One region of the Micromonospora inositola genome, then DNA from elsewhere that is predicted to be linked to it. Evidence: riboswitches for the same ligand, from Rfam matches in the RefSeq annotation. Region 1 holds a riboswitch; the other holds the start of a gene.
The links. A riboswitch is a leader RNA that binds a small molecule or an ion and turns the genes downstream of it on or off. The one in region 1 is predicted to bind S-adenosylmethionine.
Positions count from the first base shown of each region.

Region 1 (7,081 bases):
GGCGGGGGGTTCCCAGCGGGCGTGCAGGGCGGGGAGGCGGTAGAGGGCGGGGAGGGCGAGGAGGGCTTCCAGGACCCTCGTCCGGCCGGCGCGGAAGTCGGGGTCGGGGACGTGGGCGTACTCGCGGCGGACGGCGGCGGCGTAGCGGTCGTACACCGGTGGTGGGCTGGCCAGCACCGCCAGGTCGGCGTCGCAGAGCAGGGCGCCGTCGGGGTCGTCGGCGGCCACCGCGTGCCCGGCGGTGAGCAGCACCAGCCGGCGGACCTCGGCCACCGCGTCGGCCGGCAGCCCGGCTTCGGCGAGGAGTTCTCCCGCGAGGGCCGCGCTGGCCCGTTCGTTGGCGTCGCCGCCGGCTCGCGGGTCGTAGACCGCGTCGTGGCACCAGGCGGCCAGCCGGACCAGGTCGGGACGGCCGGTGAGCGCCGCGTGGCCGTCGACCACGTCGAGCACGGCGGTCAGGTGGTCGGCGGTGTGGTAGTGCCGGTGCGGCTCCCGCCAGCCGGCCAGCAGCCGCTCCCCGGCCCGGTCCACCCCGGCCGGGTCGGTCGCCCCGGCGCCCCGGACGGCGGCGCGCCACCGCTCGATCAGCTCTCCCACCCGGTGCAGTCTGCCGCACGGCGAGGATTCACCGGGTGTGACGCGGGTAGTCCCCGCCATGGCCGTGGCCCGGGATCGACGACCTCCGTTCCTGCGTCGTGCCGCATTGAAGGAAGGGATGGTCGACGTCGACGCGGCGCGGATCGCCGAGGCGACGGAGCAACTCAGGAACCGGAGCAAGGCCACCCTGCACGACCGGCTGCACCGGGTCCGGATGGCGATGGGCCTGGCCGTCCAGGCCGGGCTGGCCGCCGCGCTGGCCTGGATCATCTCCCACCAGGTCCTCGGCAACCCGCAGCCGGTCTTCGCGCCGATCTCGGCGGTCGGCACGCTGGCCGCGTCGGTCGGCCAGCGGCTGCGCCGGACCGTCGAGCTGATCATCGGGGTGGTGGTCGGGGTGGCCCTCGGCGACTTCCTGGTCTATCTGCTCGGCGCCGGTGGTTGGCAGTTGGGGCTGGTGGTGACCGCCGCGATCCTGCTGACCATCTTCTTCGGCGCGAGCGTGGCCGTCGTGATCCAGGCCGCCGCCACCGCGGTGCTGATCGTGACGCTCAGCCCGTCCACCCAGAACCTGGAGATACCGCGCTTCGTCGACGCGTTCATCGGCGGTGGCATCGCGTTGCTGGTGACCGCGATCCTGCTGCCGCTCAACCCGCTCCGGGTGATCAACCGGGCCGCCCGGCCGGCGCTGGACCTGTTCTCCGGGCAGCTGGACGTCACCGCCGAGGCGTTGCGCAACCGGGATCGGCAGAGCGTCCAGCGCGCCCTGGAACGGCTCCGGGAGAACAAGGACGAGCTGGCGACGTTCACCGAGGCGATCGAGGGGGCCAAGGAGACCGCCACGCTCTCCCCGGTCCGCTGGCACCGCCGCGACGAGCTGACCCACTACGCCGAGGCGGCGGACCCGATCGACCGGGCGATGCGCAACAGCGGCACCCTGATCCGCCGCTCGGTCACCATGATCGAGGACGAGGAGCCGATCCCGGAGCCGATGCCGGACGCGGTCGCCCACCTGGCCGAGTCGGTCCGCATGCTCAAGCACGAGTTCGCCGTCGGCGAGGAGCCGCAGAAGGCCCGCGAGTGCTCGCTGCGCGCGGTGAGCGAGGCCGGCCGGGCGTACGCGCAGGGGGTGGGCTTCTCCGGCAGCGTGGTGATCGCCCAGGTACGTACCACCGCCAGCGACCTGATGGTCGCCTCCGGCATCGAGCAGGACGAGGCGAACCGGCTCGTCCGGGAGGCGTTCGGCGGCGAGAAGGAACAGCCGCCGGGCGTCCAGCCCGAGGAGGACACCGCGCCGAAACCGCCGACGGCACCTCCGCTCGGGTGACCGGCCCGGTCAGCGCAGCGCGGCCAGGGCGGCGACCAGCCGGTCCACCTCCGCGTCGGTGCTGCCAAGGCCGATGCTGGCCCGCAGCGCGGTGGGCGGCAGGTCGCGCCGGCCGCTGCGCGCCGCCGCCTCGGTGAGCAGCCGCCGGGCCAGCGGGTGGGCGCAGAAGAGCCCGTCCCGGACCCCGATCTGGTGCGCGGTGGCCAGGTGGGCGGCGACCTCGGCGGAGTCCCGCCCGGCCACCACGAAGGAGACGATGCCCACCCGGGGCGCCTCGGGCGCGAAGGTGCGCAGCTCCACGACGTGCGGCAGGGCGGCGAGCCCGGCCCGCAGCCGGGCCAGCAGCCGCTGCTCCCGGGCGTGCAGCGCGTCCCGGTCGGCACCGGCGAGCGCGGCGCAGACCGCGGCGAGGGCGACCGCGCCGAGCAGGTTGGGGGTGCCCGCCTCGTGCCGGGCCGGGCCGGTGGCCCACCGTATGTCGTGGGTGGCCGCGCCGACGTGACCGGTGGCGCCGCCCCCGGCCAGGTACGGCGGGGCGGCGTCCAGCCAGTCCGACCGCCCGACGAGCACCCCGGCGCCGAACGGCGCGTACAGCTTGTGGCCGGAGAGCGCCAGGTAGTCCACGTCCAGCGCGGCCAGGTCGACCGGCGCGTGCGGGGCGAGCTGAGCCGCGTCCACCAGGATCCGGGCGGAGTGCCGGTGGGCGACCCGGGCCAGCTCGGCCACCGGCCAGCGCTCACCCGTCACGTTGCTCGCCCCGGTCACCGCGACCAGCACCGGCGGGCCGGACCGGGCCCCGGCGGCCGCCGGCGCTCCGGGCCGCGGGGTCGGCCCGTTCCCCGCGCTCACCCGGCGCAGCTCGCCGAGGGCGGCGTCCAGCGCCCGGACCGCCCCGGCGGGGCTCTCCGGCACCGGCAGCCGGACCGAGCCGCGCGGCCACGGCAGCAGGTTGGCGTGGTGCTCCCCGGCGAAGGTGACCACGGTGGTGCCGGGGGGCAACGCCCGGGCCAGCAGGTTGACCGCGTCGGTGGTGTTCCGGGTGAAGATCACGTGGTCGTCGGCGCGGGCGCCGAGGAAGTCGCCGACGGTCTGCCGCGCCCGCTCGTAGGCCAGCGTGCATCGTCGCGACAGCGCGCCGGCGCCGCGGTGCACGCTCGCGTACCAGGGAAGCAGCTCGGCCACCGCGTCGGCCGCGGCTCGCGCGCACGGCGCGCTGGCCGCGTGGTCGAGGTTGATCTGCCCCGGTACGCCGAGCACGCCGAGCGGGTCGGCGTCCGCCCGCCGGCCCGGCAGCGCGGGCAGTGCGGGCAGCGAGGGTACGAGGGTGACGGTCATGGCAGAACCTCCGGGGTCCAGGGGGACCCCGGGGTGTGGGCACCGGGACGGGGTCCGCGCTTGCCCAGCACGCCGTTCGGGCTGGGCCCGGTCATCACCCGGGGCACCCCACCGCGAACTCGACGAGGGTTGCCGGCCAGCAAGCCGGGGCTTGACGCTGGCGCTCGTGACCTGCCCGGCAGCATAGCGGCCGCAATGCGGCCGGACCAGAGGGTCGCGGGTGACTACGCTGACCGCATGGCCGATACCCCGCCCGGCGGAGCCCCGCCGCCGCCGACCGCGCCCGCCGCCCCGCCGCCGGGGTCGGTGACTCCCCGGATGCCGCTGCGCCGGCTCGGCTGGCGGCGGTTCCTGGTGCTCGCCGGAGTCGTCCTGCTGATCGCCGCCGGGGCGGTCTTCATGGTCTTCACCCTCGGCGAGAGCCTGGGCGCCCAGGCGCTGCTGGTCGGCGTGATCGCGGCGGTCCTGCCGGTGCCGGTGCTGGTCTCCTGCTTCCTCTGGCTGGACCGCTACGAACCGGAGCCGCTCAAGTACCTGATCTTCTGCTTCGCCTGGGGCGCGTTCGTCTCCACGGCGATCTCGCTGAACGTCAACGAGGGCGCCGCGTGGCTGTTCAAGGGCTGGGGGCTGCCCTCGGCGCTGGTCGCGGTGCTGGTCGCCCCGTTCATCGAGGAGCTGACCAAGGCGGCCGGGCCGATCCTGCTGCTGATTTTCCGCCGGCGGGAGTTCTCCGGGGTCACCGACGCGCTGGTCTACTGCGGCCTCTCCGCGGTCGGCTTCGCCATGGTGGAGAACATCCTCTACCTGGGCGGCTACGGCTACCGGGTGGGCGTCGAGGAGTACGGCCCGGCCACCGGCGCCCAGCAGGTGATCGCCATCTTCATCGTCCGGATCCTGATCTTCGGCTTCGCCCACCCGCTGTTCACCTCGATGACCGGGGTGGGCCTGGGCATCGCCGCGCGGACGGCCGACCGGCGGGTCCGCGTGCTCGCCCCGATCGCCGGCCTGCTGCTGGCGATGATGCTGCACGGCACCTGGAACCTGCTGCCCTCGCTGGCCGTGGCCACCGGTCAGCCGCTGATCGCCCTGTACGGCTACATCGGCGTGATGGTGCCGATCTTCTTCGGCATGGTGGGGCTGGCGATCTGGCTGCGGGCCTGGGAGGGGCGGCTCACCGAGCGGACCCTGCCGGACTACGTGCGGGCCGGCTGGCTCACCCCGCCCGAGGTGGCGGCGCTGGGCAGCCTGGGCCGGCGGCACGCGGCCCGCACCTGGGCCCGCCGGATCGCCGGCGACGGCGGGGTGAAGGCGATGCGCGGTTACCAGTTCGCGGCGACCCGGCTGGCGCTGCTGCGGGACGGGATGCGTCGGGGACTGGACCGCAAGCAGGCCGACCGGGAAAGGACGGCCCGGGAGGAACGGGAGCTGCTGGAGGCGATCGCGGCGTACCGGTCGTTCTTCGTGGGGCGGGATCCGCAGACGCCGGTCGGGGTCTGGGACGGACAGCGCTACCACCTGCGGTTCCCGGACGGCTCGCAGCGGGCGGTGCCGGCGCCGGACGAGCCGGTGGTGCCGATCCCGGTGGTGCTCACGCCACCGCCGCCCCCGGCCCATCCCGCTGCCTACGGCCCGCCCGGCTGGTACGGCCCCCGCCCGGCGGCACCCTGGCCCCCCGGCGCCTGACCCTGGGTCAGGTCATCATGCCGGTGAGGAAGTCACCGAGGCCCTGCGCGATCGCCATCAGTGCCGCCCCGATCCCCTTGAACATCTGGGCCGCGCCGTCCGGCCGGAACGCCATGAAGTAGATCAGGAAGGCGACGAAGCCCCACAGCAGCAGCTTCTTCAGAAATACCGGCATCGTCCCTCCCCAGGGCGCTGGAGGTGCCTGGCTTCCCGTCGGGAAGCAGCGCAAACGGCACCCCCGGGGCGAGGCGGGCCGGCTACCCGGATACGGGCCAGTGCTCCGCCCTTCAGGGCGGAGAGCACGTCAAAGGTAGAGGCCGGTCGAGCCGGTGGGCTCCTTCTCCACCCGTTCGGCGGCGACGGCGTGCACGTCACGCTCGCGGAGCAGGACGTACCCGCGGCCGTGCAGCTCGACCTCGGACCGCTCGTCGGGGTCGAAGAGCACCCGGTCGCCGGAGACGATCGAGCGCACGTGCGGGCCCACCCCCACCGCGGTGGCCCAGGCCAGGCGCTTGCCCACCGCCGCGGTCGCCGGGATCACGATGCCCGCGGTGGAGCGGCGCTCACCCTCACTGCCCTCCATGCGCACCAGCACGCGGTCGTGCAGCAGGCGGATCGGCAGGCCGGAGTCGAGGTTCTGGTCGGCGGTCACGCGAGAGACGCTACCGCGTGCGCCGGGGTCGGTCGTGCGGTGGTTGAGCGGAGTCGAGCGGGGGCAATGTGTGGCGGATCCGCCCTAGGGTGGGCGTACGGACGTATCCTGTCCCCCCCTGTGTCGTGGGCGGACCAGCTTTGCAGGAGGTGCGCTTGAGCCGCTTCGAGCGGGTACGCGGACGGCTCCGTCACGCGTACGAGTCGGGACGCGAGTCGGTGCGCGTGCGCCGTGTCGACCCGGCGGACGAGCCCGACGACCCGGGCGTGGCCTCGCCGGCCTCTCCGGGTCCGGAAGCGCCGCCCGCGGCGACGGTGGTGGGCGCGGAACCGCCGGCCGCGATGCACAACTCCACCTCCAGCCGGGACGACGCCGACGTGCCGCACGCGCTGCGGATCGCGGCCGCCTGGTCGTGGCGCCTGATCGTGATCGGGCTCGTCACCTGGGGGCTGCTCAGGATCGTCGGCACCATCCGGATCGTGATCATCCCGCTGGCGGTCGCGCTGCTCCTCTCGGCGCTGCTCGCCCCGGCCGTCGGCTGGCTGCTCAGGGCCCGCTTCCCCCGGTCGCTGGCGACCGGGGTGGTGCTCGTCGGCGGCCTGGCCGCGGTGATCGGCACGCTGACCCTGGTGGTGAACGAGTTCATCCAGGGCGTACCGGACCTGACCGACAAGTCGTCCCAGGGCGTCCGGCAGATCCAGGACTGGTTGAAGACCGGGCCGCTGCACCTGTCGGACAGCCAGCTCAACAGGTACATCGACGAGGCGCAGCGCTGGGTCAACGGCAACACCAATACGTTCACCAGCAGCGCCCTCTCCGCCACGGCGACCCTGGCCGAGGTGCTGACCGGCACCATCCTGGTGCTCTTCGCCACCTTCTTCTTCCTCCGGGACGGCAACAAGATCTGGCGGTTCCTGGTCCGGCTGCTCCCGGTGGCCGCCCGCTGGAAGGTCGACGACGCCGGGCGGGCGTCCTGGTCGACGCTGGGCGCGTATGTCCGGGCCACCGTCCTGGTCGCCTTCATCGACGCGGTCGGCATCGGCATCTTCCTGGTCATCTTCGACATCCCGTTCGCCTTCCCACTGGCCGCGCTGGTCTTCCTGGGGGCGTTCATCCCGATCGTCGGGGCGGCCCTCTCCGGCGGTGTGGCGGTGCTGGTGGCGTTGGTCGACAGCGGGCCGATCAAGGCGCTGATCATCCTCGGTGTGGTGATCGGCGTGCAGCAGTTGGAGGGGCACGTGCTCCAGCCGCTGATCATGGGGCGCGCGGTGGCCATCCACCCGCTCGCCGTGATCATCGGGATCGCCGCCGGTGTCGTCCTCGCCGGGATCACCGGGGCCCTGGTCGCGGTGCCGCTGATCGCGGTGCTCAACACGGCCGTCCGCCGGCTCGCCGCCCGGACCGTGCCGGACACCCCGCCGGACGCGGTGGTGGTCGCCTCGCAGGCGCCCTGACGTTGTCCCGAACTGATTGATCGGGTCCGCCCG
Region 1 is NZ_LT607754.1:2,387,883-2,394,963, forward strand. Features, by position in the region: gene GA0070613_RS11420 (HD domain-containing protein) at 1-597, opposite strand, end outside; gene GA0070613_RS11425 (FUSC family protein) at 716-1,924, shown strand; gene GA0070613_RS11430 (aminotransferase class V-fold PLP-dependent enzyme) at 1,934-3,259, opposite strand; SAM riboswitch class IV at 3,311-3,431, opposite strand; gene GA0070613_RS11435 (PrsW family intramembrane metalloprotease) at 3,455-4,942, shown strand; gene GA0070613_RS32730 (hypothetical protein) at 4,950-5,117, opposite strand; gene GA0070613_RS11440 (GroES family chaperonin) at 5,247-5,594, opposite strand; gene GA0070613_RS11445 (AI-2E family transporter) at 5,684-7,048, shown strand.

Region 2 (7,081 bases), 2.0 Mb from region 1:
CGGCCACCACGACCAGGTAGAGCGCGGAGACCGCGGTCTGGATGATCAGCGTGCTGCTCGCCCCGGCCGCCACCGTGAGGCCGAGGGTCAGCAGCAGCACGACCAGCATGGTCCCGGTGCCCGGGCCGAGCGCGTGGACCACCAGGTCGGCGATGAGCACGCCGGCCGCCACGCCGAGGACCAGCTCGATGGTCTGCCGGACCCGCCGTCCCCGGGACTCGCCGAGGACCATCAGCGCGGCGCTGGGCGCGAAGAACGGGTCGGGGTGGCCGATGAGCCGCGCCGCGATCAGCCACGCGACGGTCGCGGCGAGCGCGGCCTCGACGACCGGGATCCAGGCGTCCCGCAGCCGCCCGACGGCGGCCTTCCACCAACCTCGCACTGTCCGCACCCTCCCCTTGGCGGACCGGCCCGGCCGGACCGTCGCTCCCGGCCGGATCAGCTTGTACCCGTGAAGTTGATCGTCGTAACAGGACCGTTCCTCGCATGCTGGCGAGCGGGGATGTCGGAGGCGCACGGCAGGATGACGAGATGGTTCGCATGTGGAACGCCGAGGCGTACGCCCTGCTCGACGGAGAGGTGACCGTCGACCCTTCGGCCGCGGCGCGGCTCGACGCGTGGCAGCGGAGGTGGGACGTCACGCTGCCGGCCGCGGTACGCGAGTGGTTCGCGGTGGGCGGTCCGGGACGGATCATGCAGGACAACGACCTCGCCGGAGTCGACTGGCTCGCGCTCCTGGACGACACCGGCCCCGGCGCGCGGCTGCTCCACCTGGAGGACGACAGTCAGGGCTGCTGCACCTGGGTGGTGCCGCTGGACGCCGGTGACGACCCGCCGGTGCTGCTGCTCGCCCCCGACGACGCCACCGGGGAGTCCGGCCGGGTGTACGCCGAGCGGTTCACCGTGTACACCCTGGCGCGGGCCTGGGAGACGCGGCTGTTCGAGGCGCTGGACCGCTCCGGCGACGGCTTCGACCTCGACCACCCGCTGCCGTCCGGGGCGCTGGACCGGCTGGCCGGGCGACTGACCGCGCTGCCCGTCACGCACGGCTGGGCGGGCAACCAGGGCTGCGACGCGCTGTACCGGTTCGACGGGCCGGCCATGGTCGGGCTCGCCGTCGCGGGCGACGTGGTGCTGTGGAGCGCGGTCGCGTCCGACGACCGCGCGCTCCGTGACGAGTTGCGTGCCCTGGTCGGCGCCGGCTGAGCTGGGTCAGAGCACCTGGGAGAGGAACTGGCGCAGCCGGGGGTGCTCGGGCGACTCGAAGATGGCGGCCGGCTCGCCGGCCTCGAGGACCACGCCACGGTCCATGAAGGCCACCGTGTCGGCGACCTCGCGGGCGAAGCCCATCTCGTGGGTCACCACCACCATCGTCATGCCGCCGGCGGAGAGGTCCGCCATCACCCCGAGCACGCCCTTGACCAGCTCCGGGTCCAGCGCCGAGGTCGCCTCGTCGAAGAGCATCACCTGCGGTTGCAGGGCCAGGGCGCGGGCGATCGCCACCCGCTGCTGCTGACCGCCGGAGAGGTGCGCCGGCCGGGAGTCGGCCTTGGCGGCCAGCCCGACCAGGTCGAGCTGGGCCCGGGCCACCTGCGCGGCCTCGTCCTCGGAGAGCTTCTTGATCTTCCGCAGGGCGAGGGTGATGTTGCGCAGCACCGTCATGTGCGGGAAGAGGTTGAACTGCTGGAACACCATGCCGACCCGCTGCCGCAGCGCGTCCGGGTCGTGGCGCAGCACGCTGCGGCCGTCCAGCAGCACGTCGCCCGAGTCCGGCTCGATGAGCCGGTTGATGGTGCGCAGCAGGGTGGACTTGCCGGAGCCGGACGGGCCGATCACGCAGGCCGTGCCGCCCCGGGCCACGTCCAGGTGCGCGCCGCGCAGCACCTTGTTCGCGCCGAAGGCGAGGTGCACGTCGCGGACGGCGAGGCTGACCGAGGTGGTGGTGACGGTGCTGGTGGCGGTCATCGCTGGTCCTCACGCTTCGGCGCGGCGGTCTGCGGGGGCAGGGCGACCTGGCCAGCCACGGCCAGCCCGCCGTCGTTGTCGGGGTCGACGGTGACCGCCCGGCCCTGGCGCAGCCGCCGGTCGATCCAGTTGACCGCGTGGGTCAGCGGCACGGTCAACGCCAGGTAGAACAGGCCGGCCAGCAGCAGGGCGGACTGGTTGCCGGTGTTCGCCGCGTAGTCCTGCCCGATCCGGAACAGTTCCCGCTGGCTGGCCAGCAGGCCGAGGAAGTAGACCAGGCTGGAGTCCTTGATCAGGGCGATCAGCTGGTTCACCCAGGCCGGCAGCACCCGCCGGATGCCCTGCGGGACGATCACCAGCCGCATCGCCTCGCCCCAGGAGAAGCCGAGCGCGCGGGCCCCCTCCAGCTGCGCCGCCTCGACGCTCTGGATGCCGGCCCGGAAGATCTCACCGATGTACGCGGCGGCGATCAGCGACAGCGCCAGGATCCCCAGCGGGTACGGGTTCGGCCCCCAGACCTCCATGCCCAGCGGCGCCAGGCCGACGCCGATGAGCAGGATGGTCGCGGCGGCGGGCAGGCCGCGGAAGATGTCCGTGTAGACCCGGGCCGGCCAGCGCAGCCAGCGGGTACGGGAGATGCCGGCGATCGCCAGCAGGATGCCCAGCACCGAGCCGAGCAGGGCGGCGGAGACCGCAAGGATCAGCGTGTTGGGCAACCCGACGGTGAGCATGTCGGGTAGCGCCTGGCGCATGGAGTCCCAGTCGAAGAAGGTCTCCCACAGGGTGCTCAACGGATCCATCGGAATCTCCTACCGCCCCGCTCGGTCGTGTTCGCGTACGTCAGGAAGCCGTCGACGCCGACGGCGCCGCCGCGCCCGGGACGGCGACGGTGCCGCTGCCCGGCTTGAAGTCGGCCGGGATCGGCCGGCCCGGGTAGTACTGGGCCTGCAGCTTCGTCCAGGTGCCGTCGGCGATGACCTCGTCCAAGCCGTTGTTCAGCGCCTCGCGCAGCTTGTCGTTCGCCTTCGCCACCGCGTACGCGGTCGGGGCCGGGCTGAGCTGCTTGGCCGCCACCTTGATCTTGCCGTTGCTGTCCGCGGCCGACTTCTCGCCGATCTCGGCGGGGGCGATCCAGGCGTCGGCGGTGCCCGCCTTGAGCTGGTTGATCGCGCCGTTGTAGTCGGGCACCCGCACCGGGTTGAGGTTCTTGCCGGTGGCGTAGTCGTCCTGCACGGTGCCCTGCACGACCACCACCCGCTTGCCGGCGAGCTGGTCGAAGCTGGTGATCGGCGAGCCGGTCGGCACGTCCAGTCCGAAGTAGCCGAAGTCGTAGCCGTTGCCGAAGTCGACGGTCTTCTTCCGCGCCTCGGTGATCGTGATGGACGAACTGCCCACGTCGAACTTGCGGTTGTTGACCTGCGACAGCAGCGCCGAGAAGTCGGTGCCGACGAACTCCACCTTCAGGCCCGCCTTGGCGGCCACCGCGGTCAGCAGGTCGTTGTCGAAGCCGGTGAACTTACCGTCCTTCAGGTAGACGTTCGGCGGGGCGTCGGTGAGCGTGCCGGCCCGCAGCACCCCGGGCTGGAGCAGGCCGTACGGGTTGGCGGCCTCGCTGGTGGAGGCGTCGTCGCCGCAGGCGGTGAGCGCGGTCGCGGCGAGGACGGCGGCGGCGCCGAGCGCGGCGACGCGGGTCAGGGCAGGAAGGAATCGCACAGGTGTCTCCCGGGTCGGATGGCGACGTGGGCGCACGCCGCCGACGGCACGCCCGGGGCGGGCGAGCCGGAGTGGGTGGTTCGAGAAAAGGGGGTGTGGCGCTCAGCGCGCGTCTGGGCGACGACAGCCGTCGCTACACACCCGCATCAGGTCGACGTGCCGCCGCTTGACCAGCGCGAAGCCGGCCGGGTACGCGACGTCGTCGGCGAGCGGGGCGCGAAAGTGAGCAGACATGGTTCCCTCGGGTCGGTAATGACCTGGGTACCAGGCCACGCTTGCACCGGCGTGCTGCCGGTGCCTGGTCTTCACCCGGGGCACCCCACCGCGGAGGAGGGTTGCCGGCCAGCGAGCCGGGGCTTGACGCTGGCGCTCATGACCTGCCGAGAAGGCTAGCAGCAGCGCCGCCCGGCTCGTCCAGCCGTTATGACCACCCTCACGTCCCGTGCGTTACCGCCCGGGATCAGGGCCGGCGTACCGGGGCCGAGGCGGCCTCGTGGACCTCGGTCACGCGGCGACGCAGCGCGGGCCGGGCGGGCACGATCGGCGCGTCGCGGCCGGTGCCGTGCCGGCCGTCACCGCGCCGGCGGTCGGCGGAGGAGGCTTTCTCCTCGTGATAGTCCTGCTCCACGTTGACGGTCCAGACGTCGTGACCGGCGTCGTGGGCGATGTTCTCGGCGGTCAGCATCGCCGTCAGCATCGAGTGGTCCTGGTTGTTGTACCGGTGCATGCCGTTGCGCCCGACCGGGTGCACGTTCGGCACCTCGCGGGCCAGCCAGTCCCGGATCACGTCCACATTGCGCTGGTACCGCTCGTCGTACACCGGGTACGCCTTCGGCATCCGCACGACGTGACCGGCCTCCACACAACCCGGCCGGACCAGGCCGAGCCGCTCCAGTTCCCCGGTGGCGAGCGCGACCAGGTCCGCGTCCGGCGTACGCCACATCTCGTCGTCCTCGAACACGAAGTACTCCAGCCCGAGGCAGGTGCGTCCGTCCTTCACCAGGTACGGCGACCAGGAGCCGAAGTTCTGGATCCGCCCCACCTTCGCCGCCGGGTCGTGCACGTAGATCCAGTTGTCCGGGAACGAGAACTCCTCGGGCACGACCAGCGCGACGGTCAGAAAGTCCCGGTAGCGCAGGTCGTCGGCGGCGGCGCGCACCTCGGGCGGGGCGGCCGGCCGCAGCGCGTGGACCAGCGCGGAGATCGGCATGGACGAGATCACGTGGTCGGCCGGCTCGGTCCGTTCCCCGTCCGCGTCGGCCACGGTCACGCCGGTGGCCCGGCGGGCCGCCGGGTCGCGGTGCACGGCCGTCACCCAACTGCCGGTACGCACCGAGCCGCCCCTCTTCTCCACCTGCTCGGTGCAGCGCTCCCACATCATCCCGGGGCCGTGCTTGGGGTACTGGAACTCCTCGATCAGGCTCGCCACGTCCTTGCGGTTGCGGCGCGGCAGGAGGGCGTTGACCATCGCCTTGGACAGCGACAGATTCTTGATCCGCTGCGCGGCCCAGTCGGCCTGCAACCGGTCGGCCGGCATCCCCCAGACCTTCTCCGTGTACGTCTTGAAGAAGATCGAGTAGAGCCGCCAGCCGAACCGGGCCGACACCCAGCCCTCGAAGTGCGACTGGTCCTTCGGCGGCCGCAGCCGCGCCCGCCCGTACGAGCCGACGCAGCGCAACGCCTCGACGACGCCCAGGTTGCGCAGCGCGTTGCCGGCGCTGAGCGGGTAGTCGTAGAGCGCGCCCCGGTAGTAGATCCGGCTCATCCTCGGCCGGAGCAGGAAGTCCTCGTCGGGCAGGATCTCGTGCCAGAACGCCTCCACCCGGGAGACCTTGGTGAAGAACCGGTGCCCGCCGATGTCGAAGCGCCAGCCGTCCCGCTCCACGGTGCGGCTGATCCCGCCGACCACGTCGTCGGCCTCGAAGACCCGGACCGGCTCGCCGTGCCGGAGCAGCTCGTACGCCGCGGTCAGTCCCGCCGGTCCCGCCCCGATGACCACGGTGCCGTTGTTCTCGCCCATGCTGCCCGAGCCCTCCGCCCGTCCGCCTGACAGTTGCGGCAGCGCGGTTACCCGGCCCGCCCCCGAACTCACCTCTCCGTGCCGCGCGATGTCGCCGGCCCCCGGTCCGCCCGCCGTCCCGCGTCCACCGACAACAGGTGTCAACGGCCGCGGAACGGGGATGCCGGGCGACGGTTCGCGGTCCGGGGTGGTCGCGGGCGGGGCGACGCGTGGGGGACGGATGGTGAACGGGCGGACGGCCGGTGTGGCCCTCGGTCCCGCCACGGACCGTCCGGGGCCCGTGGTCCGGCTCCGACGCGCCGGCCGGCCGCTGTCCCGGCTCGCCGCCCGGGTGCCCGCCCCGTGGGGGTTCGTGCTGGCGGTCTTCGTCGGCTCGAAGGTCGTGCTCAGCCTGGTCGGCGTGATCGCGCTGAGCGCGTGGGACGGGGTGCCCGGCGCGCCGCCCGCCGACGAGGCGATGATGCGGGCCCAGCAGCACGCCATCTCGCCGCACCGGTGGATCTCGCTCTGGTTCGCCTGGGACTCGTTCCTCTACGACCACCTGGCCCAGCTCCCGCTGGACCGGCCCTGGCGGGACTTCGGCTTCCCGCTGCTCTATCCGTTCCTGGCCCGGCCGGTCGCGCCGCTGCTCGGTGGGCACACCGCGTGGGCCCTGCTGCTGGTCAGCAACCTCGCCCTGGTGTTCCAGCTCTACTACGCCCACCAGCTCGGCGCCCGCCTGATCGGCACGGGCGGCGCGGCGGGCGGCGCCGACCCGGCGGCGGGTCGACGGTTCGTGCGCTACCTGCTGCTCCTGCCGACCGCCTTCCTGTTCCAGGCGGCGCTGACCGAGTCGCTCTTCCTCTGCCTGGCGCTGGCCGCCTTCTGGTACGCCGAGCGGCGTCGCTGGCTGCTGGTGGGGATCGTCGGCTACTTCCTGGCGCTGAGCCGCTCGGTCGGCTTCCTGCTGGTCGTACCGCTCGCCCTGGTCCTGCTGCGCCAGCACGGGTACCGGCTCGACCCCCGCACGCTCGGGCGGTACCTGCGGCGGGGCTGGCCGCTGCTGCTCGTACCGGCCGGCTGGCTGACCTTCATGGCGTTCTGCCGCTGGCAGTCCGGCGACTGGTACGCGTACAAGCACGCCCAGGAGCGGGGCTGGGGGATCAGCGTGCAGAACCCGTTCCGGGTGGCGTACGCGGCGCTGACCGGGGAGAACAGCGCCGACGCCCTGCGGGTCTGGTGCGCCGTGGCCGTCCTGGTGGTCGTCCTGGCCGGGCTGCGCCGGGCCGAGCTGCCGTACCTGGTCTACACGGTGATCGTGGTGCTGGTGCCGCTGTCGATGGGCCCGCCGGTGCACAAGAGCCTGCTGCGCTACCTGCTCGCCGCGTTCCCGGTCGCGCTGGT
Region 2 is NZ_LT607754.1:4,361,306-4,368,386, forward strand. Features, by position in the region: gene GA0070613_RS20750 (FUSC family protein) at 1-382, opposite strand, end outside; gene GA0070613_RS20755 (hypothetical protein) at 532-1,206, shown strand; gene GA0070613_RS20760 (amino acid ABC transporter ATP-binding protein) at 1,213-1,965, opposite strand; gene GA0070613_RS20765 (amino acid ABC transporter permease) at 1,962-2,765, opposite strand; gene GA0070613_RS20770 (ABC transporter substrate-binding protein) at 2,806-3,678, opposite strand; SAM riboswitch class IV at 3,945-4,056, opposite strand; gene GA0070613_RS20775 (NAD(P)/FAD-dependent oxidoreductase) at 4,139-5,698, opposite strand; gene GA0070613_RS20780 (hypothetical protein) at 5,979-7,081, shown strand, end outside.
Region 2: linked by a shared signal. The riboswitch ahead of GA0070613_RS20770 (ABC transporter substrate-binding protein) and the one ahead of GA0070613_RS11430 (aminotransferase class V-fold PLP-dependent enzyme) in region 1 are both predicted to bind S-adenosylmethionine.